2 regions of the Nonomuraea sp. NPDC054003 genome follow, and region 2 is predicted to be linked to the other one. Evidence: riboswitches for the same ligand, from Rfam matches in the RefSeq annotation. Region 2 holds a riboswitch; the other holds the start of a gene.
The links. Region 2 has a riboswitch for cobalamin ahead of ACZ6YG_RS43095 (ABC transporter substrate-binding protein). Riboswitches for the same ligand answer to the same signal wherever they lie in the genome.
Positions count from the first base shown of each region.

Region 1 (14,231 bases), on a different contig from region 2:
GGCTGGCCGAGCTGTCGATGCACATCGACGCGACGCGCCTGCTGGTGCACGACCGCGACGCGGCGGCGCACGCGGCGGCCGACCTCGCGGCGGCGTCGGACCTGGCCCGCACCGTCACGACGCGGACCATGCAGGTCCACGGCGCCGCGGGCATGCGGTCCGACGACGACGCCCAGCTGTACTACCGGCGGGCCGCGGCCGAATCGGTCCGCCTCGGCACGCCGGACCAGTTGCGACGCGAAAGCCGGGAGACGCGATGACGATCGTCGTGGCGCAGGAAGAGGAAACCAATGGACCTGGTGATACAGAAGTACGGCGGAACATCACTGGGTGACGCGGGCAAGATCCGTCGCGTGGCGCGGCGCATCGCCGCCGCGGACGGGTCCGTGGTCGCCGTGGTCTCCGCGATGGGCCGCACCACCAACTCCATGATCGAGCTGGCCCGGGACCTCACCGACACGCCGCACGCCCGGGAGCTGGACCTCCTGCTCAGTACCGGTGAACAGGCCTCCGCGGCCGCGCTCGCCATAGCGCTGCACGAGCTGGGCGTGCCCGCCCGCTCGTTCAGCGCCCACGACTGCGGCATCATCACCGACGGAGTGCACGGCCGCGCGCGTATCGTCAACGTCGATCCCGTACGCATCCGCGAATGCGTCCAGGACGGCCACGTCCCCGTCGTCTCCGGCTTCCAGGGCCTGTCCGCCGACAACGGCGAGCTCACCACCCTGAGCCGGGGCGGCTCCGACACCACCGCCGTCGCCCTGGCGGCGGCGTTACGGGCCAGGGTGTGCGAGATCTTCACCGACGTCGAAGGCGTGTTCACCGCCGACCCGCGACACGTCGCCGACGCCCGCAAGGTGGACCGCCTCTTCTACGAGGACATGGCCGAGCTGGCCGCCTGCGGCGCCACGGTGCTCGCGCATCCCAGCGTGGAGTACGCCGGCGCCCATCGCGTTCCCGTGCACGTCCGCTCCAGCACGACCGAGGCCGCCGGCACCTGGGTGACCGGCTTCCGCTCGGCCGCCCCGCTCGACGGGGAGCGGTTCACCGCCGTCGGCGTGGCGCACCGGACCGGTCAGCTCCGCTGCCGGCTCGACGGGGTCGACCCCGGCGCCCTGACCACGATCGCCGCCGCGCTGGCCGATCCGATGCCGCCGGTGGACATGCTCGGCCAGCCGGCCGCCGACGCCTCCGCCGGTTCGCTGGGGTTCATCGTGAACGCCGCCGACCGGGACAAGGTGGACGAGGCGCTCGCCGGCCTGCGCGCGGCCGACGCCTTCACCGGATGCCACTGGTCCGGCCCCATGGCGAAGGTGTCGCTGGTGGGCTGCGGTTTCTGTGCCCACCATCCGCAGGTGCGGCTCCTCGTGGACGCGCTCAAGGCCCGCGGCGTCACCGTGACGGACGTGATCGTCCGCGCCCGGCGCATCTCCATCACCTGCGCCGAGCACGACGTGCTCAACGCCGTGACGCATCTCCACCGCATGTTCCTCGGCCCCGGCACGCTCGCGGACGCCCATCCGCACGGCGGTCGCCGCCACGCGGAACACCGCGCCCACGCGCCGGGACCGCAGCGGAGACATCCGGACCCGCAGTCGACAGAAGCAGAGGGGATACGCCATGAAGGAAGCATCGGCGCGCACGGCCGGAAGGGATGAGAGCACCTTCCGGTCCCGGCATCTCTGGCAGCTCACGGTCATCTGCGGCACCCAGTTCCTGGTCGCCCTCGACTATTCGATCATCAATGTCGCGGCTCCGAGCATCCGAGAATCCATGGACTTCTCCTCCGGTGGAGGCGTCGCGTGGGTTCTTTCCGCCTATCCGCTCGCCTTCTGCGGCTTCCTCCTTCTCGGGGGGAGGATCGCCGATCTGTACGGAAGAAAGCGGGTGTTCATCTGGAGCCTGGCCGGATTCCTGCTCGCCTCGCTGCTGGCGGGCCTCGCCTGGTCGCCGGCGGCTCTCATCGCGGGCCGCGCCCTGCAGGGGGTCGCCGCCGCGTTCATCGCTCCGGCGGGTCTGGGGCTCCTCCAGGCGGCCATCCCGGAAGGACCGCCACGGGAGCGCGCCCTCGGCATCTACGGGTCGGCGCTGTCGGCGGGATTCGTCTCGGGCATGGTCCTCGGGGGCGTCCTCACCGAGTTCGCCGGATGGAGGTCCGTCTTCCTGATCAACGTGCCCATCGTCGTGGCGTTCGGCCTGCTGGCCAGAGCGCATCTTGAGGAGAGCCGGGACAGGCACGCGTCGCGCCACCTCGACCTCACCGGCGTCGTCCTGGCGACCGTGGGCATGGTCGCGTTCGTGTTCGCCCTCACCGAAGGGGAGAAGTACGGCTGGTCGTCGGCCCCGATCCTCGCCTGCGCGGCGGTCGCGGTGCCTGCCGTCGCCCTCTTCGTCTGGGTGGAGTCCCGCAAGGACAACGCCCTCGTGCCGATCTCCATCTTCCGCACGGCCGCCATCGGCGCGGCCAACCTGGTCAACGTCCTGCTGATCTGCTCCTACGGGGGAATGCTCTTCGTCCTCACGCTCTATCTGCAGACGCATCTCGGTCTGGGCGCGCTCCAGACCGGCCTGACGTTCGCCGTCTCGGGCGCGATCGCCATCGTCGTCGGAATCTACGCGGGCAGGTACGTCGAGCGCTTCGGGCTCTACCGGGTCCTCCTGTGCGGGATCGTCATCGAGACGGCCGGCATTCTCATCATGGTGGGCCTGCCGGAAGGCTACGGGTTCGCCCTCGTCCTGATCGGCACCTCCGTGAACGCGTTCGGCCACATCATCGCCCTGGTCACGACGAGCATCGCCGGCACGAACGGCGCCGAGGAGGGGCGGCGGGCCACGGCCGGCGCGCTGCTCAACGTCTCCCAGCAGCTGGGACTGGCCGTGGGGGTGGGAGTGGTCACCTCGGTGGCGGCCCACTTCGCCGCGGCCTCCGGCGGAGCCGTCGACGGCTGGCGCTGGGCGCTCTGGTGCTCGGTCGTGTTCGCGGTGGGGGCGATCGTCGCGACCGTCCTTCTCCGGAAGCGTTTCCAGGGGGAGGCCACGGCTCCGGCCTGACGCCTAGCCAAGGGCCGCGTAACCATTTAAACTAGACGTAATGGTTACTCTAGCTATCAAGGCCCAGTCTCCCTGGCAGGACGCCCACTTCGTCGGCGGCCACCCGGTCCTGGACCTCACGAACACCGTCTTCGACCGCAACCACCCGGCGGAGGACGGCGAGTTGCTGAACACGCCCTCGGACGTCCTGACGTGGTGCGCGTCCGCGGGGCTGTTCGAGGAGACGCCGCCCTTGCCGGAGGAGTCCGCCAAGGATCTCGTACCCGAGGTCCAGGCCGTCAGGGAACAGGCGTGGGCCGTGTTCAGCGCGATCGCGCGCGGCGAGGCGGCGCCGGCCGGGCCCTTCGGCGCGCTTCTCGAACGGGCCGGAAAGGGCGTGGGAGCCGACCAGGTTCAGCGGATCGACGCCGCGCTCGACCGGTACACCGCGGACTGGACGGCGCCGGGAGCGATTCCGGCCGTCCTGTCGCTGCTGGCGGTCCACGCGGTGTTCACCCTTCCGTCCGGCCGCGTCAGGGCCTGCGGGAGGTGCGGCTGGCTGTTCCTGGATTCCTCGCGGGGCGGACGCCGCCGCTGGTGCAACATGAGCATCTGCGGGAACCGGGAGAAGGCGCGCCGCCACCGTCAGGGCCGGACGCCCTGACCGGCGCGCCTTCCCAGGGATCAGGTGAGCTGCCGCCGCATGATCGGCCGGTCCTTGCGCGGGCGAGCCACCTCGGAGAACCCGGCCTTGAGGAAGGCGCTGGCTATCCCCGTCATCGCCGTGTCCGAGCCCGCGCGTTTCCCCTCGGGAGGCTCGACCGGATATCCCTCCGCGGTCGTGTAACCCTCGGACGCCGCGTACGCGCAGACGGCTTCGAGGATGCCCGGCAGCAGCCCGGAGCCACGATGCTTCTTGTGGACGAAGACGCACGCGAGCGCGCAGACCGGCTCGTCGTCCACGCTCGACAGGAGCGGCGAGCGTTCGAGCCTCGGGAACGCGGAGCGCGGCCCGAGTGAGCACCACGCCACCGGCGCGCCGTCGTCGTAGACGATGACGCCCGGCACCGGTTTCCGCTGGGCGAGACGGCTCATGGCCTTCTTGTTCCCTTCGCCCTTTCCTTCCGTCCACTCCGCGATGGAGAGCCGCCAGTGCATGCACCAGCACCCCCGGGCGCCTCCGTTGTCGCCGAGAACCGTCTCGAAGTCGTTCCAGGTCTTCTTGGACAGTTCTTCGACGGTCAAAGAGCCGTTCCGCTTGCCACGAGCGTTCATCCGCCACACCGCCGATCTGGTTGTTCGTAGCGTTTCCGGCCGCGCGTCCTGGGAAGTTGATGACCTCTCCTCCGCTCGGCCGGTCCGGGTCTTGCGTGAGACCGAGTAACCCGATATCACCTATTTATAGGTTACTATAGACACGTACGGCCGCGAAGACGGTCTATCTGGCACAGCGACGACGGAGGGTCTGCACATGGCCGGAGAAGACGTCCTGGACATGCTCGAAGCCGAGGCGATCCATGTGCTGCGCGAGGTCGCCGGCGCGTTCCGCCGCCCGGTGCTGCTGTACTCGATCGGCAAGGACTCCTCGGTGCTGCTGCACCTGGCGATGAAGGCGTTCGCGCCGGGCCGGATGCCGTTCCCCGTGGTGCACGTCGACACCGGCTGGAAGTTCCGCGAGATGATCGCCTTCCGGGACGAGACGGCCGAGCGGCTGGGGCTCGACCTGCGGGTGCACACCAACCCTGAGGGAGCCACGCCGTTCACCCACGGCGCTCACGAGTACACGCGGATCATGAAGACCGTCACGCTGCGCCGGGCGCTCGACGACGGCGGGTTCGACGCCGCGATCGGCGGCGCGCGACGCGACGAGGAGCGGTCACGGGCCAAGGAGAGGATCTTCTCGCTGCGTGAGCCCGGTCATCGCTGGGAGCCGCGCTCGCAGCGTCCGGAGTTCTGGTGGCGGGCGAACACCGAGCTGGCGGAGGGCCAGACGATGCGGGTGTTCCCGCTGTCGAACTGGACGGAGCTGGACGTCTGGCGCTACATCAAGCGAGAGGACATCCCCGTGGTGCCGCTGTACTTCACCGCACCCCGCCCGGTCGTCGAGCGGAACGGCTCGTTGATCATGGTGGACGACGAGCGCTTACCGCTGGAGCCCGGCGAAGAGCCGCGACTGCGCCACGTACGGTTCCGCACACTCGGCTGCTACCCGCTGTCCGCGGCGGTCGAGTCGAAGGCGGCGACCGTCGACGAGGTCATCGACGAGATGAGACGCGACCGCAGGTCCGAACGCGCCGGCCGGCTCATCGACGGTGAGGGCGGCACCTCCATCGAGAGCAAGAAGTCGGAGGGATACTTCTGATGATCTCCATGCTTCGAGTGGTCGCGTGCGGCTCGGTCGACGACGGCAAGTCCACCCTCATCGGACGGCTGCTCGCCGGCACCGGCGGCGCCACCGACGACCAGCTCGACTACGCGCGGCGGACCAGGCGCGGCGGTTCCACGATCGCTGCGGGCGCGGTGGACTACTCACTGCTGACCGACGGGCTGGAGGCGGAGCACGAACAGGGCATCACCATCGACGTCGCCCACCGCTTCCTGGACCTGCCGTCCGGGCGCCGGGTGATCATCGCCGACGCGCCGGGACACGAGCAGTACACCCGCAACATGGCGGTCGCGGCGTCCACCGCGGACGTCGCCGTGTTACTCGTCGACGCCACCAAGGGGGTCCGCGAGCAGACCCACAGACACCTGGCGATCTGTGCGTTGATGGGTGTGCGGGCGGTCATCGCGGTGGCGAACAAGCTCGACGCGGTGGACTACGACCAGGCGGTGTTCGAGAAACTCGCGAGCGAGGTCCTGGCGGCGGCGAACGGCCTCGACATGGCGGCGAGCGTGATCCCGGCCAGCGCCGTGCAGGGCGACAACGTGGTCGAGCCCTCGCCGAACCTGCCCTGGTACGACGGGCCGACGCTGCTCGGCGCGCTGTCGGAGTGGGAGCCGGCCGAGGGGTCGCGGGCGGACGACGCCGGCGGCTACCGGCTGCCCGTCCAGTACGTGATCCGGGCGGACGACTTCCGCGGTTTCGCGGGCACCGTGATCGGCGCCCCGGTCCGGCGGGGCGACGCCGTCGCGGTCGCCGGCAGCGGGGTCGCGTCCAGGATCGACCGGCTGATCGGCCCCGGCGGCGGCGACCTCGACCAGGCCGCTCCCGGCACCCCGGTGACGGTGACGCTGGCCGACGACGTCGACGTCCGGCGCGGAGACCTGCTGACCACGCCGGAAGCCCTGGGCGACGGACTGTCCCCGGCCACGGCGTACTCCGCCACCCTGATCTGGACCGCCGGGGAGCCGCTGCGGCACGGCCGCTCCTACCTGATGCTGGCCGGGCCGCGGACCGTGCCCGCCACGGTCACGGCCGTGCGCGGCCGGATGGAGGTGGTGTCCGGCAAGCGGCTCGCCGCGCGCGCCCTCGGCCTCAACGACATCGGCACGGTCGAGCTGGCCACCGACACCCCTCTCTGCCTGGACGGTTACCAGGAGTGCCGGGACACCGGCAGCTTCCTGCTCGTGGACCGGGTCAGCAAGGAGACGGTGGCGGCCGGCATGGTCCGGCACGCGCTGCGGCGCGGCCGCAACGTCGTCCGGCAGACCTTCACCGTCGACCGCGACGCCAGGCAGGAGCTGAAGGGGCAGCGGGCCAAGGTGCTGTGGCTGACCGGTCTGCCGGGCTCCGGGAAGTCGACCATCGCCAACGCGCTGGAGCGGCGGCTCCACGCCATGGGGCTGCACACGTACGTGCTCGACGGCGACAACGTCCGCAGCGGACTCAACAGAGACCTCGGGTTCACCCCGGGAGACCGGGCGGAGAACGTGCGCCGGGTCGCCGAGCTGACCCGCATCCTGCTGGACGCCGGGCTGATCGTGATCGTCGCGCTGGTCTCGCCCTTCCGGACGGACCGGGCGGCGGCGCGGAGCCTGTTCCCGCCGGGCGACTTCGCCGAGGTCTGGGTGGACACCCCGCCCGAGGTGTGCGCGAGCCGGGACCCGAAGGGCCTGTACGCCCAGGCGAAGGCCGGCAGGCTGCCCAACATGACCGGCCTCGGCCAGGCCTACGAACCGCCGGAGCACCCTGACCTGGTGGTCGACGGCTCCGGATCGCCCGACGAGGTGGCGGAGAAGCTGGCCGGACTGCTGCAGGGTTAAGAGGGTGGGCCCCGGGCCGGGCTGGCGTGGGCCGTGCCCGGGGCGGAGGGCCGTGTCCGGCCGGGGGTCGCCACTCCCGCCGGTCCAGATCAGTGCCCGCGGCCCTCTTCTTTCAGGGCCGGTGTCCGAGTGGCAGGATTCGAACCTGCGACGCTCCTGCTCCCAAGGCAGGCGGGCTGCCAAGCTGCCCCACACTCGGGTGGTGAAGAACCGCCTGTGAACCCCGGCGGCCGGGTCGGGTCAGCCGGATGCCGGGCAGGCGCCGGGAGACGGGGGAAGCGGTTCGCGCTTCAGGCCGGTCACTGCTCGCCCCCTTTCTCCTCGGTCTTGACGCTGTCAACGCTAGACCGATGATCGGCCGGAGCGCCAGCGGTTTTACGGCGAGCCGGGCTCGCCGGGCCAGGGGACGCCCGCGCGGGTCTCGGGCGACTCGACGCGGAAGCGGGGCATGGCCTCGGGGTGGTTCTCGCGCACGTACGTGATGAGGTGCTCGCGCACGTCGCACTTGAGATCCCAGGCGGAGGCCGAGTCCGCGGCGCTCATCAGCGCGCGCAGCTCGACCAGGCCGTTCAGCTGGATGTCGGTGACCTGGAGGGTCCAGTCCTTCTGGTCCCACAGCGGGTTGGTCTGCAGGTAGCGGTAGAGCTCCTCACGCAGCTTCTCGACCGGTACCGACCAGTCGACGCGCAGGTAGACGACGGCGAGGACCCGGCTGCCGTGCCGGGTCCAGTTCTCGAACGGGGTCTGCGTGAAGTAGGAGACCGGCAGGACCAGGCGCCGCTCGTCCCACAGCCGCACCACGACGTAGGTGAGCGTGAGCTCCTCGATCCTGCCCCATTCCTCCTGCACCACGACGACGTCGTCCAGGCGCAGCGCGTCGCTGAAGGCGAGCTGCAGCCCGGCGAGCATGTTGCCGAGCGTCGGCTGGGCGGCGATGCCGACGACCGCGCCGGCGATGCCCGCGGACGCGAGCAGACCCGCGCCCAGCGCCCGCACCTGCGGGAAGGTGAACAGCATCGCGCCGAACGCGATCACCACGACGGTCGCGGTGGCGGCCCGGCGCACCAGCGTGATCTGCGTCTTGATGCGGCGGGCCCGCCGGTTGCGCTCCCCCTCCACGAGGTCCAGGCGCTCCAGGGCGACGTCCGTGAACGCGTACGTCGCCTGGATGATCAGCCAGGTCGCCGCGCCGATGATGAGCAGCGTGACGACCCGCTCGACGGACTCGCCGAACGCCCGCTGCTGCGGCTCAGGGCCGATCATCAGCGGGTAGAACATGATGTTGAACGTCATCAGCAGGACGGTCGTCACCACCGGCCAGTGGCAGTGCTTGACCAGGCGGCTGCTGAAGGTCCACTTGCGCCCGACCCTGAGGAGCACCTGCCGGGTCAGCTCCAGGACGATGACCGCCCCGATCATCGCGCCGGCCAGGTTCAGCCAGGCGCTGGAGAACTGCACGTGAGCGACCCCCCGAAGATTCAGAAGTTCTCGTCAAAACTCACATTGCCCTCAACCGCCACCTGATAAGCGGACACCCGGCGTTCGAAGAAGTTGGCCAGCTCCTGCACGTCCTGGAGCTCCATGAAGGCGAACGGGTTCTCGGTGCCGTAGCGGCGGGGCATGCCCAGCCTGACCAGCCGCTGGTCGGCGACGTACTCCAGGTAGGCGCGCATCTGCTCGGCGGACATCCCGGGCATGCCGTCGCCGCACAGGTCGCGGGCGAAGGCCAGCTCGGCGGCGACCGCCTCCTCCAGCATGCGGCCGACCTGCTCGCCCAGCTCCTCGTCGAACAGCTCGGGCTCCTCCGCCCGGACGGTGTCGACGACGCTGAACGCGAACTCCATGTGCATGGACTCGTCGCGGAACACCCAGTTCGTCCCGGTGGCCAGCCCGCTGAGCAGGCCGCGGGAGCGGAACCAGTACACGTACGCGAAGGCGCCGTAGAAGAACAGGCCCTCGATGCAGGCGGCGAAGCAGATGAGGTTGAGCAGGAACCGCCGCCGGTCGCCCGCGTTCTCCAGGCTCCGCAGGTCCCCGATGGAGTCGATCCACCGGAAGCAGAACTCGGCCTTGTCGCGGATCGACGGGATGTGCTCGATCGCGGCGAACGCCTTGACCCGCTCGTCCGGGTCGGGCAGGTAGGTGTCGAGCAGCGTCAGGTAGAACTGCACGTGCACCGCCTCCTCGAACAGCTGCCTGCTCAGGTAGAGCCGGGCCTCGGGGGCGTTGACGTGCTGGTAGAGGTTGAGCACCAGGTTGTTGGCGACGATCGAGTCACCGGTGGCGAAGAACGCGACCAGCCGGTTGATCAGGTGCCGTTCCTGGGCGGTCATCTTTGCCAGGTCGGCCACGTCGGAGTGCAGGTCGACCTCCTCCACCGTCCAGGTGTTGCGGATGGCGGCCCGGTAGCGCTCGTAGAAGTCCGGGTAGCGCATCGGGCGCAGGGTGAGGTCCATTCCGGGGTCGAGAAGCATGAGGGGATCTCCTTACTGGCAGGCTTCGCAGACGTCGGGGTTCTCCAGCGAGCAGGCCACCTGCTCGACGGCGGCGGCCGGCTGGACGGTGGTCTGCGCGATGCGGGTGGCCGGGCGGGAACGCAGGTAGTAGGTGGTCTTCAGGCCCTGCTTCCACGCGTAGGCGTACATCGACGAGAGCTTGCCGATGGTGGGGGCGGCCATGAACAGGTTGAGCGACTGGCCCTGGTCGACGTACGGCTGGCGGGCGGCGGCCAGGTCGATGAGCGCCTTCTGCGGCAGCTCCCAGGCGGTGCGGTAGAGCAGCTTGAGGTCGTCGGGGATGCCCGGCAGGTGCTGCACGGACCCGTCGGCGCGCTTCAGCGCGTCACGCGTCGCCTGCGTCCACAGCCCGCGTTCCCGCAGGTCGGCCACCAGATAGCGGTTGACCTGGAGGAACTCGCCAGACAGCGTCTCGCGCTTGAACACGTTGGACACCTGCGGCTCGATGCACTCGTAGCAGCCGGCGATGGACGCGATGGTGGCCGTCGGCGCGATGGCGATCATGAGCGAGTTGCGCAGCCCGGTGGCGGCGATCTTCTCGCGGAGCGCGTCCCAGCGCGGCGAGCCGGCGGCGGCGTAGTGGTCGGGGTGCAGCACGCCCGCCGCGGCGCGGGTGTCGTCGTACGAGGGATGCCGCCCGCGTTCGGCGGCCAGGTCGGCCGAGGTGTCGTAGGCCGCCAGCGCGATCTCCTCGGCGATACGGGTGGACAGCTCCAGCGCCCGCGGCGAGTCGAACGGGAGGCGGAGCGCGAAGAACACGTCGGCCAGCCCCATCACGCCGAGCCCGATCGGCCGCCAGCGCCGGTTGGCCGCCCCGGCCTCGGGCGTCGGGTAGAAGCCCAGGTCGATGGTGCGGTCCAGGAAGCGCACGGCCGTCCGGACGGTGGCGCGCAGCCGCTCCCAGTCGAGGCCGTCGCGCCCGTCCAGGTGGGCGGCGAGGTTGACCGAGCCGAGGTTGCACACCGCGGTCTCGGCGTCGCTGGTGACCTCCAGGATCTCGGTGCACAGGTTGGACAGGTGGATGACGTTCTCCGGCCGGGCGGTCTGGTTGGAGGTGCGGTTGGCCGTGTCCTTGAACGTCATCCAGCCGTTGCCGGTCTGCGCGAGCGTCCGCATCATCCGCCCGTACAGGGTCCTGGCCGGGATCCGCCGGGTGTGCCGGCCCTCGGCCTCGTAGGCCCGGTAGGCGCGGGTGAACGCCTCGCCGTGCAGGTCGGGCAGGTCGGGGACGTCCTTGGGGTCGAACAGCGACCAGTCCTCACCGGCCTCGACGCGGCGCATGAACTCGTCCGGCACCCAGTTGGCCAGGTTGAGGTTGTGGGTGCGGCGGGCGTCCTCGCCGGTGTTGTCGCGCAGCTCCAGGAACTCCTCGATGTCGGCGTGCCAGGTCTCCAGGTAGACGCAGGCCGCGCCCTTGCGCCGGCCGCCCTGGTTGACCGCCGCGACCGAGGCGTCGAGGGTGCGCAGCCACGGCACGATGCCGTTGGAGTGGCCGTTGGTGCCCCGGATGAGCGAGCCACGTGAGCGCACCCGGGTCCACGAGATGCCGATGCCGCCCGCGTACTTCGACAGCCGGGCGACCTGCGCGTACCGGTCGTAGATCGCCTCCAGCTCGTCGCGCGGCGAGTCGAGCAGGAAGCACGACGAGAGCTGCGGGCGGCGCGCGCCCGCGTTGAACAGGGTCGGCGAGCTGGGCAGGTAGGACAGCGTCGCCATCAGCCGGTAGAGCTCGGCGGCCTCCGCGACGGTCTCCGACAGCCCGCAGGCGACCCGCAGGAAGAAGTGCTGGGGCCGCTCCAGCACGGTCCGGGTGACCGGGTGGCGCAGCAGGTAGCGGTCGTAGACGGTGCGCAGCCCGAAGTACTCGAACCGCTCGTCGGCGGCGTCCGAGACGAGCGCGTCCAGCTCGGCGGCGTGCGCGGCGACGAACTCCGCCAGGCCGTCCTGGATCAGCCCCGCCGCGTGGGTGGCGGCGATCGAGCCGGAGAACGACCGCACCCCGTGCGCGGCCGCCTCGTCGGCGATCTCCTCGGCGAGCAGCCCGGCGGCCACCCGCGAGTTCGCCGGGTCGGCGATCACCCGGGCGGCGGCCTCCTCGATGGCCAGGCGCCGATCACCCTCGACGATCTGTGTCACGTGCTCTCTCCTCGCGAGCTCATCCCCGTGAGGGCGCGCGAGAGCACGGCGGCGCACGCCGCTAGGCCCCCGGGCCCTCCCTCGAGGCCCTGGACATGGTCCATCGCCGGCAGGTCTTCGGGCTCGCGGGCGTCTCGCACTCTCCTACTGGCCGTCGCTTCCCGGATCTTTCCAGTGCTCGTTGACGGCGGTCGTTCCCGCTCACCGCTGCGGGGCAGCCCCGGAATCGCACCGGGTTCCCTTTTGCTCCGCCCCGGGCGGGGGCGAACCGGCGAACGATCGAGATCCTACATCTAGTGGCTGCTTTCGCAACCGCCACATCATGTTGTGCCCTTGCCGCTTTCGAGGAGGCCGAGATCGCGGAGCACGGCCTTGGTGCGGCGGACCTCGGAGACGACCCAGGCGGCGAAGCGGTCGCCGGCCAGCGGGATCGGCGTCCAGTCGCCCTCCCGGCAGGTACGCTGCCAGCCGGGCGAGCCGGTCACCTCCTCGCACATGCCGATGGCCGCCTCCCGGCTCTCCTGCGGCATGCCGCCGGGCCCGACGGCGGCGCACCAGCTCGCGAAGTCCACCCGGACCCCGAGCTCCAGCAGGCTGGGCGCGTCCAGCCCGGGGAACCGCTCGGCACAGGACACGGCCAGCACCCGGACCCGGCCCCGGTCGATGTACGGGCGCCAGCCGGCGAGCGGGCCCGTCGCGGCGACGGCGCGGCCGGCGAGCAGCGCGGTGGCGACCTCGGAGATGCCGGGGTAGCCGGTGTAGTCCACCTGCCGGGTGTCGGCGCCGAGCCCGCGGGCGATGAGCCCGAACAGCAGGTGGTCGGGGGCGCCCTGCGGCCCGCCGGCGAGCGGGGTGCCCGTGGGGTCGGCGCGCAGGCGGGCGCCGAACGCGTCGAAGGTGGCCAGACCCGAGTCGCGCGGCACCAGCACCACCTCGACCTCGCCGGCCAGCCGGGCCAGCGGGGTGGTGCCGTGCAGGGGCGACTCGGCCGCGTTCAGCTCGGCGGCGGCGAGCGCGGGCAGCCCGGTGATGGTGATCGTGGTGACCGGCCCGGCCCCGCCGACCGGGTAGCCGGCTCCGCGGGCCACCTGGGTGAACGCCTCGGCGACGCGGCTCCAGCGCTCGCCGCCGCCGAGGATCTCGTACGCGCCGGGCGCGCGTCCGGCGTGACGGTCACCGCAGCCGGCCAAGCAGGCGGCCACTCCCAGGCCTGTCACGAGGAACCGCCTGCGCCGCATGACCCGCCTCCCCCGAAGTGTCCACTTCAGGTTATTTACAGATCACGCAGAGTTACACATGCCGGATATCACCTACTAAGGTTTCCAGGCCATCCCGGCCAGCAGCGGCAGCCGTGTGGCGCCGACCAGGCGTGGCCGGTCGGGCCGCCACTCGTGGGCCTGCACCAGACCGGGCTCGATCATGACGAAGTCACCGAAGAACGCCTGGATCTCCTCCGGTCCCCGGCCGGTGCCGCCCGCCGGGGCGTCGCCGGACGAGGTGGCGTGCGCGATCGCCAGGTGGCTGCCCGGCGCCAGCGCCTCCCGCAGGAGGGCGACCACGGCGTGCGGGTTCATGCTGTCGGGCACGAAGTGGAGCACCGACACCAGCAGCACCCCGACCGGCCTGGCCGGGTCGAGGAAGCCGGCGGCGCCGTCCAGCATCCGCGCGGGGTCGAGCAGGTCGGCCTCCACGAAGACGGCCCCGGCCTGCTCCTCCAGCAGTTCGCGGCCGTGCGCGGCCACCACCGGGTCGTGGTCGACGTAGACGACCCTGGCGTCCGGGACCACCTCGTGCACGTTGCCCTGGGTGGGCAGGCCGCTGCCCACGTCCAGGAACTGGGTGACGCCCTGCGCGGCGGCGTAGCGTACCGCACGCTGGAGGAACTCCCTGGCGGCGCGCGCCTGCGGCACCGCCTCCGGTATCAGGTCCGCCAGCCGGTCCAGGGCCTCGCGGTCGACCGCGAAGTTGTCCTTGCCGCCGAGCAGGTAGTCGTACATTCGGGCGAGATTGGGAGTGTCGGGGTCGGACTGGGGCACATTTTCGACCCTAGGCGCTCCCCTCCCGGGGCGACACCGGCCGGATTCCGACTATGACCCAGCCGAACGGTAAGGGTTTACTAACCCCCTCTTGCCGCTATTCCACCGTGACACTCTTGGCCAGGTTGCGCGGCTTGTCCACGTCCCTGCCGAGGGCCACCGCGGCGTGGTAGGCCAGCAGCTGGAGCGGGATCGTGAGCAGGATCGGGTCCAGCTCGATCTCGTTCTTGGGCACCACGATGCAGTCCTCGGCCAGCTTGGTGTCCGGTTCGCGGTGGCCGACCATCAGCACGCTGCCGCCGCGGGC
Region 1 is NZ_JBVJKR010000007.1:34,506-48,736, reverse strand. It holds gene ACZ6YG_RS19405 (acyl-CoA dehydrogenase family protein) at 1-260, shown strand, start outside; gene ACZ6YG_RS19400 (aspartate kinase) at 291-1,658, shown strand; gene ACZ6YG_RS19395 (MFS transporter) at 1,621-3,051, shown strand; gene ACZ6YG_RS19390 (CGNR zinc finger domain-containing protein) at 3,092-3,694, shown strand; gene ACZ6YG_RS19385 (GNAT family N-acetyltransferase) at 3,715-4,275, opposite strand; gene cysD (sulfate adenylyltransferase subunit CysD) at 4,502-5,392, shown strand; gene cysC (adenylyl-sulfate kinase) at 5,392-7,236, shown strand; tRNA gene ACZ6YG_RS19370 (tRNA-Pro) at 7,361-7,435, opposite strand; gene ACZ6YG_RS19365 (mechanosensitive ion channel family protein) at 7,612-8,694, opposite strand; gene ACZ6YG_RS19360 (ribonucleotide-diphosphate reductase subunit beta) at 8,715-9,710, opposite strand; gene ACZ6YG_RS19355 (ribonucleoside-diphosphate reductase subunit alpha) at 9,723-11,888, opposite strand; cobalamin riboswitch at 11,980-12,176, opposite strand; gene ACZ6YG_RS19350 (tripartite tricarboxylate transporter substrate-binding protein) at 12,209-13,126, opposite strand; gene ACZ6YG_RS19345 (SAM-dependent methyltransferase) at 13,202-13,924, opposite strand; gene glmS (glutamine--fructose-6-phosphate transaminase (isomerizing)) at 14,022-14,231, opposite strand, start outside.
Region 1: it holds a riboswitch for cobalamin, as region 2 does, so the genes downstream of both, ACZ6YG_RS19355 (ribonucleoside-diphosphate reductase subunit alpha) here and ACZ6YG_RS43095 (ABC transporter substrate-binding protein) in region 2, are expected to answer to the same signal.

Region 2 (5,636 bases):
CCGATATCCGCCGACCCGGAGGCCGGCCGCACCCACGTGACCGGGACCCGGGACAGGCCTGGGATCGGGCCACGGTCGTCACCTCGGTCGCTTGGCCTTGGCGCCGGCCAGTTCATAGGCCGATGCCGATCAGCAGCGACCCCACCACGGCCACCCAGATTCAGCTCGGCAACCCGCCGCTCCCTGCTGCGGCGTAGGGCTCACCGAGCTTTCCGGCGTGGCCGGGGCAAGTGCGGCGGAGGTGACAATCGAGCTCGGTTCGGTGGTGGGCGTTGACGACTCATGCTCTGTCTCTGCCGAGGACGGAGGTGGAGGCTGGCCCTTGAGGGTGAAGGGAATCTCACCCTGGATGTGATGGTTTTCGAGTCGGGGCACTACCACTCGATGCCCTTCTGCCCCTCCTGGCCGGCGTCCATGGGATGGCCCACCTTGCCCAGCACAGCACGCTGCTGACTCGGGGTGAGACCGCGTTGAGCACCAGCGCCAGCTTGAGCTCATCCAGCCCGACGACCGCGCTGAACGGATATGGAACGATCAAAACAGGACCTTCCGGTTGACGTGAGCGACCCGCCAGCCGTCCCGGGTGATGGCCAGCTCGGTGGTGGACAGGGGAGCGAGGTCGAAGCGGGCGGCGCCCAGCGGGCCGAGCCCGAGCGCGTGGCCCAGCGCCGCCCGGATGGTGCCGACGCCGCAGACCACGACTCCTTCGGGCTCCTCCCGTACGCCGTCGAGCCAGCGCGCCACCCTGGCGGCGTGCGCGGTCAGCGGCTCGCCGCCGTGCGGTGCGGCGTCGGGGTCGGCCAGCCACCGGGCGATCGCGTCCGGCTCCTGCTCCGCGACCCGCTCGTACGGCAGTCCGCGCCACCGGCCGCAGTCCGCCTCCCCGAGCGCGACGGCCTCGCACGCTGCCAGCCCCAGCGCCGCGGCGGTCTGCCGCGCGGCCCGTACGGGAGCGGTCCAGGCCGTCGTGACCCCGGCGAACCCCGCCGGCCCCAGGCCGACGTCCGGAGTCCCGGCGGTTCCCCGGGCGGGCTTCGTGAGTGCGGTGGCTCTGGTCAGGCCCGCCGTGTCGGCGTCCTCGTCGGTGGGGAAGCAGGCGGCCCGCGTCCCCGGCGTGGTGGCGTGCCGGACGAACAGCACCTCAGCTCGGCGCGGCGGCACCCACGGGAGCCGCCGCGCCTCGTGCCGCCCGGTCGCAGGCCCAGCCGAACAGCGCGCCGAAGACCGCCCAGAAGACCAGCTGCGTGCCGATCGAGGCGAGCCTGAACTCCCACAGCAGCGTGGCGGGGAAGCCGTCGGGCACCTCGTCGACCGTGGGCAGCAACAGCCACGCGGCGACCACCGGCACGAGGAACGCGGCCACCACGGCGACCCACCGGGGCCACCCGCCCGCGTGGACGCGGCGGGCCGTCGCCACCGCGATCGCCGCCGCGGCCAGCCCGACGAGCACCATCACCACGTACAGCAGGGTGCGGCTGTTGATCGTCGCCGGATCGCCCACCGCAGGCGGATTAGCCGGATATTTCAGGAAGGGAACGAGGATGACCGCGACGAACGCCGTCCCCGCCGCCGCCAGCGCCAACCGCCCGTCCGACCGCGGCCCGACCCGCCCGCGCAGCCCGGCGAACACGAGCGCGAAGATGCCGCCCACCGCCAGCCCGTACAGCCCGGTGGCGAGGAACAGCCCGGCCTTCTGCGCCGGCCTGCTGACCTCGGCCTCCTCGCCGTGGCTGTGCCCGTGCCCGTCCGCTGAAGCGGGCGCCGGCGCCGCGGCCTCCTCCAGGGCGATCGCCGCGTCCACCTGGGGTTCCCCGAAGGTGAAGGCGAATCCGCCCGCGATCAGTCCGGCCAGGAGCCCCAGGAGCAGGCCCCTGACCACGAAGGTCCGTACCACGCCGGCCCCTAGTGGCACGGCACGCCGAGCAGGTGCCGCCCGTCGTGCATCAGTTCGTGCAGGAAGGCACCCATCTGCGAGACCGCGCCGTTGTCCATCAGGACCAGGTACGCCACGAGCAGCAGCACGGGCACGGCGAGCAGCCAGGGGCCAAGACGTGGAAAGGGAACAGCAGACGGGGTGGAGAGCCCGCTCATCGATCCTCCTCAGGGTGACGCGTCCCATGTAACGAGGTCACGGCGGCCAAGCGACCTGGCTCCCGGGATCTGCGTCCCGGATACAGTGGCGCGTCCGCACCGGCATCTCACCGGATTTCCCTTGGACGACCGTGAAATCCACCGGAACCTATCCTTTCCTCCCGTTCGCGTCAATGCGCCCAGGCCGTCCCGGAGGCGCAGGAACACATATGAGACGATGCCGGACGTAGGCGACGGCGGAACGAGGAAGCCGGTGTGAATCCGGCGCGGTCCCGCCACTGTGACCGGCGAGCGGACCCCGAACACGCCACTGCCCCTACGGGTGGGAAGGCCGGGGCGAGCGTCGACCCGGGAGCCAGGAGACTCACGCGGTCGCCTCCTCGAAGGAATTGGGGCGGATCTCCCCAAGAGAGGACGGTGGCCGCCATGCCACGAAGCCGACGCGACGCCATTTCCCCTGCTCGGCGCGCGGGCCTTCTTGATCGATCCCGCCCCGCCACGCCGGTCAGGAAAGGCCCCTCCCATGACGAGTCCACGCTCGCTCCCCGCCACGCTCCTGCTGACCATCGGGCTGATGACGGGGTGCGGCACCGCGCAGCCCGCAGCCTCCCCTCCGCCGTCTACCGTCGGGGGCTACCCGGTCACCGCGACCAACTGCGGGGTGACCACCACGTACCAGCAGCCTCCACGGCGGGCGGTCACGATGAACCAGCACGTCACCGAGATCATGCTGGCGCTCGGGCTGGAGAAGTTGATGGCCGGCACCGCCTTCCTCGACGACCGCATCCCGCCGGAGTACGAAGCCGCCTACAACAGCGTCAAGGTGCTCGCCGAGGAGTATCCGTCGTACGAGGTCCTGCTGTCGGCCGAGCCCGACTTCGTCTACGGTGGCTTTCGCAGCGCCTTCGACGAGCAGGGGCGTGGCCGGGAGGCGCTGGCCGAGGCCGGGATCAACTCGTACCTCAGCCTGGAGGCATGCCCGTCCGGCCCGGTCACCACGGATCTCCTGGAGGAGGAGATCCGTGCGATCGGCCGGATCTTCGGCGTGAGCGACCGCGCCGAACAGCGCGTCGCGCAGATGCGCGCCGTGCTGGAGGGCGTCGAGGAGAAGGTGCGCGGCGCCGAGCCGGTCAAGGTCTTCGTGTACGACAGCGGCGACAAGACCGCTTTCACCGCGGGCGGAGCCGGCATCGGCAATGACATGATCAGCCGGGCCGGGGGCGTGAACCTCTTCGCCGACCTGGGCAAGGCGTTCGGCGACGTGTCGTTCGAGCAGGTCGCCGACCGCGCGCCCGAGGTGATCGTCATCTACGACTACGGCGACCAGAGCGTGGCGGACAAGAAGAGGTTTCTCCTGGCCAACCCGGCGCTCAAGGACGTCCCGGCGATCAGGGACCAGCGGTTCGCGGTGCTGCCGCTGTCGGCCACGGTGCTCGGCGTCCGGGTGCCGGAAGGCGTCGAGTCGCTGGCCGGGCAGCTCCACCCGGACCGCTTCTCGTGACCGCGCTTGCCGCGGTGCCGAGAAGCGCCGCGCGCCTGCCGTACTCGCTGGTCCTGATCCTGCTCACGGCCCTGGTCCTCGTGGCCGCCACGGCCGGGATCGCGGCCGGGTCCGTCCCGCTGGCCACCGGCGACGTGTGGGGCATCCTCGTCCACCGGGCCGTGCCCGCGCTCGTCGAACCCACCTGGCCGCCCGTCAGGGAGACGATCGTGATGGACGTGCGGGCGCCGCGCGTGCTGCTGTGCGGCGTCGCCGGGGCGGCGTTGTCGGTGTGCGGGATGGCGCTGCAGGCCCTCGTGCGCAACCCGCTGGCCGACCCGATGCTGCTGGGCGTCTCCTCCGGGGCGAGCGTCGGCGCGGTGCTCGTCCTGGTCCTGAACCTCACGGTGTTCGGCGCGTTCTCGCTGCCGCTGGCCGCGTTCGCGGGGGCGCTGGGCGCGCTGACCCTGGTGTGCTTCCTGGCCCGCTCCGGCGGCCGGATGACCACGGTACGGCTCGTCCTGGCCGGGGTGGCGACCGCCGAGGTGCTCTCGGCGGTCGCCGGCTACCTCATCGTCACCTCCGGCGATCCGCGCAAGACCGAGTCGGCGATGCGCTGGATGCTGGGCGGCTTCGGCGGCACCTCCTGGGACCTGGTCCCGATCCCGGCCGCGGCGGTGCTGCTCGGCACGGTGACGCTGCTCGGCGTGTCCCGCCCGCTCGACCTGCTGCTGGCGGGGGAGGAGGCGGCCGCCTCCATGGGGCTGAACGTGCACCGCTTCCGCGCCTGCCTGTTCGTCCTCGTCGCCCTGATGATCGGCGCCGTCGTCGCGGTCAGCGGCTCCATCGGGTTCGTCGGCCTGATGCTCCCGCACATCGTGCGCCTGCTGGTCGGCGCCGGGCACCAGCGCGCGCTGCCGGCCGCCGCCCTGCTCGGCGCGGCCTTCCTGATCGCCGCCGACCTGGCGGCACGTACGGTGATCGCTCCCGAGGAGATCCCGATCGGCATCCTGACGGCGCTCGCCGGCGGCCCGTTCTTCCTGTGGCTGATGCGGCGGAAGGCGGCCTGGTGAGGCCCGGCCATCTCCGCGCCGAGCACGTGGGCGTCGCCGTGGCGGACCGCGACCTGGTCCGTGACGTGGTCCTCGACGTGACGCCCGGCGAGGTCGTCGCGCTGACCGGGCCCAACGGCGCGGGCAAGTCCACCCTGTTGCGCACCTTCTACCGCGCCCGGCGCCCCACCTCGGGGCGGGTGCTGCTCGACGGCGAGGACATCTGGCGGACGAGCGGCCGGCGTCTCGCGCGCCGGCTCTCCGCCGTCGTCCAGGAGCCGCCCGGGGAGTTCGAGCTGACCGTGTACGAGGTCGTGGCCATGGGGCGCGGCCCGTACAAGCGAGCTTTTCAGGGCGACGACGTCGGCGACCGGCGGATCGTCATGGACGCCCTGGACGCGCTCGGCGTCACCGCGCTCGCCCAGGCGCCGTTCGACCGGCTGTCGGGCGGGGAGAAGCAGCGCGTCCTGATCGCCCGCGCCCTGGCCCAGCGGACCGGCACGATGGTGCTCGACGAGCCCACCAACCATCTCGACCTGCGCCACCAGCTCGACGTCCTGCGGCTGGTGCGCGGCCTGGGCGTGACCGCCGTGATCGCCCTGCACGACCTCAACCTCGCCGCGGCCTTCTGCGACCGGATCTGCGTGATGCGTGCCGGACGAGTCGTCGCCGACGGCCCGCCCGCCCGGGTCCTCACCCCGGCCCTGCTGACCGAGGTCTACCAGGTGTCGGCGGACGTGCACGCCCATCCCCGCACCGGCGTCCCGCAGATCAGCGTTCACCCAGACCAGGAGAGCCCTTCATGATTCCTCCACCCGCCTCACCCGCCGCACTCGGCGAAGCGCTGAGAGGCATCGCCGGTTTCGGTCCCTTCTTCGTCCTCGACACGGAACTGGGTCAAGGGAAGTGGCGGCCGGTCAAGGATGCCTACGCCGCCGGCCTGGCCCACCTGGTGGCGGACCGTGCCGCGCGCTACGGCACCGGTGAGACGCGCATCGCCGCCTCCATCGTGC
Region 2 is NZ_JBVJKR010000027.1:67,945-73,580, reverse strand. It holds gene ACZ6YG_RS43110 (histidine phosphatase family protein) at 535-1,140, opposite strand; gene ACZ6YG_RS43105 (CbtA family protein) at 1,142-1,894, opposite strand; gene ACZ6YG_RS43100 (CbtB domain-containing protein) at 1,903-2,091, opposite strand; cobalamin riboswitch at 2,120-2,248, opposite strand; cobalamin riboswitch at 2,295-2,477, shown strand; gene ACZ6YG_RS43095 (ABC transporter substrate-binding protein) at 2,615-3,592, shown strand; gene ACZ6YG_RS43090 (FecCD family ABC transporter permease) at 3,589-4,644, shown strand; gene ACZ6YG_RS43085 (ABC transporter ATP-binding protein) at 4,641-5,429, shown strand; gene ACZ6YG_RS43080 (hypothetical protein) at 5,444-5,636, opposite strand, start outside.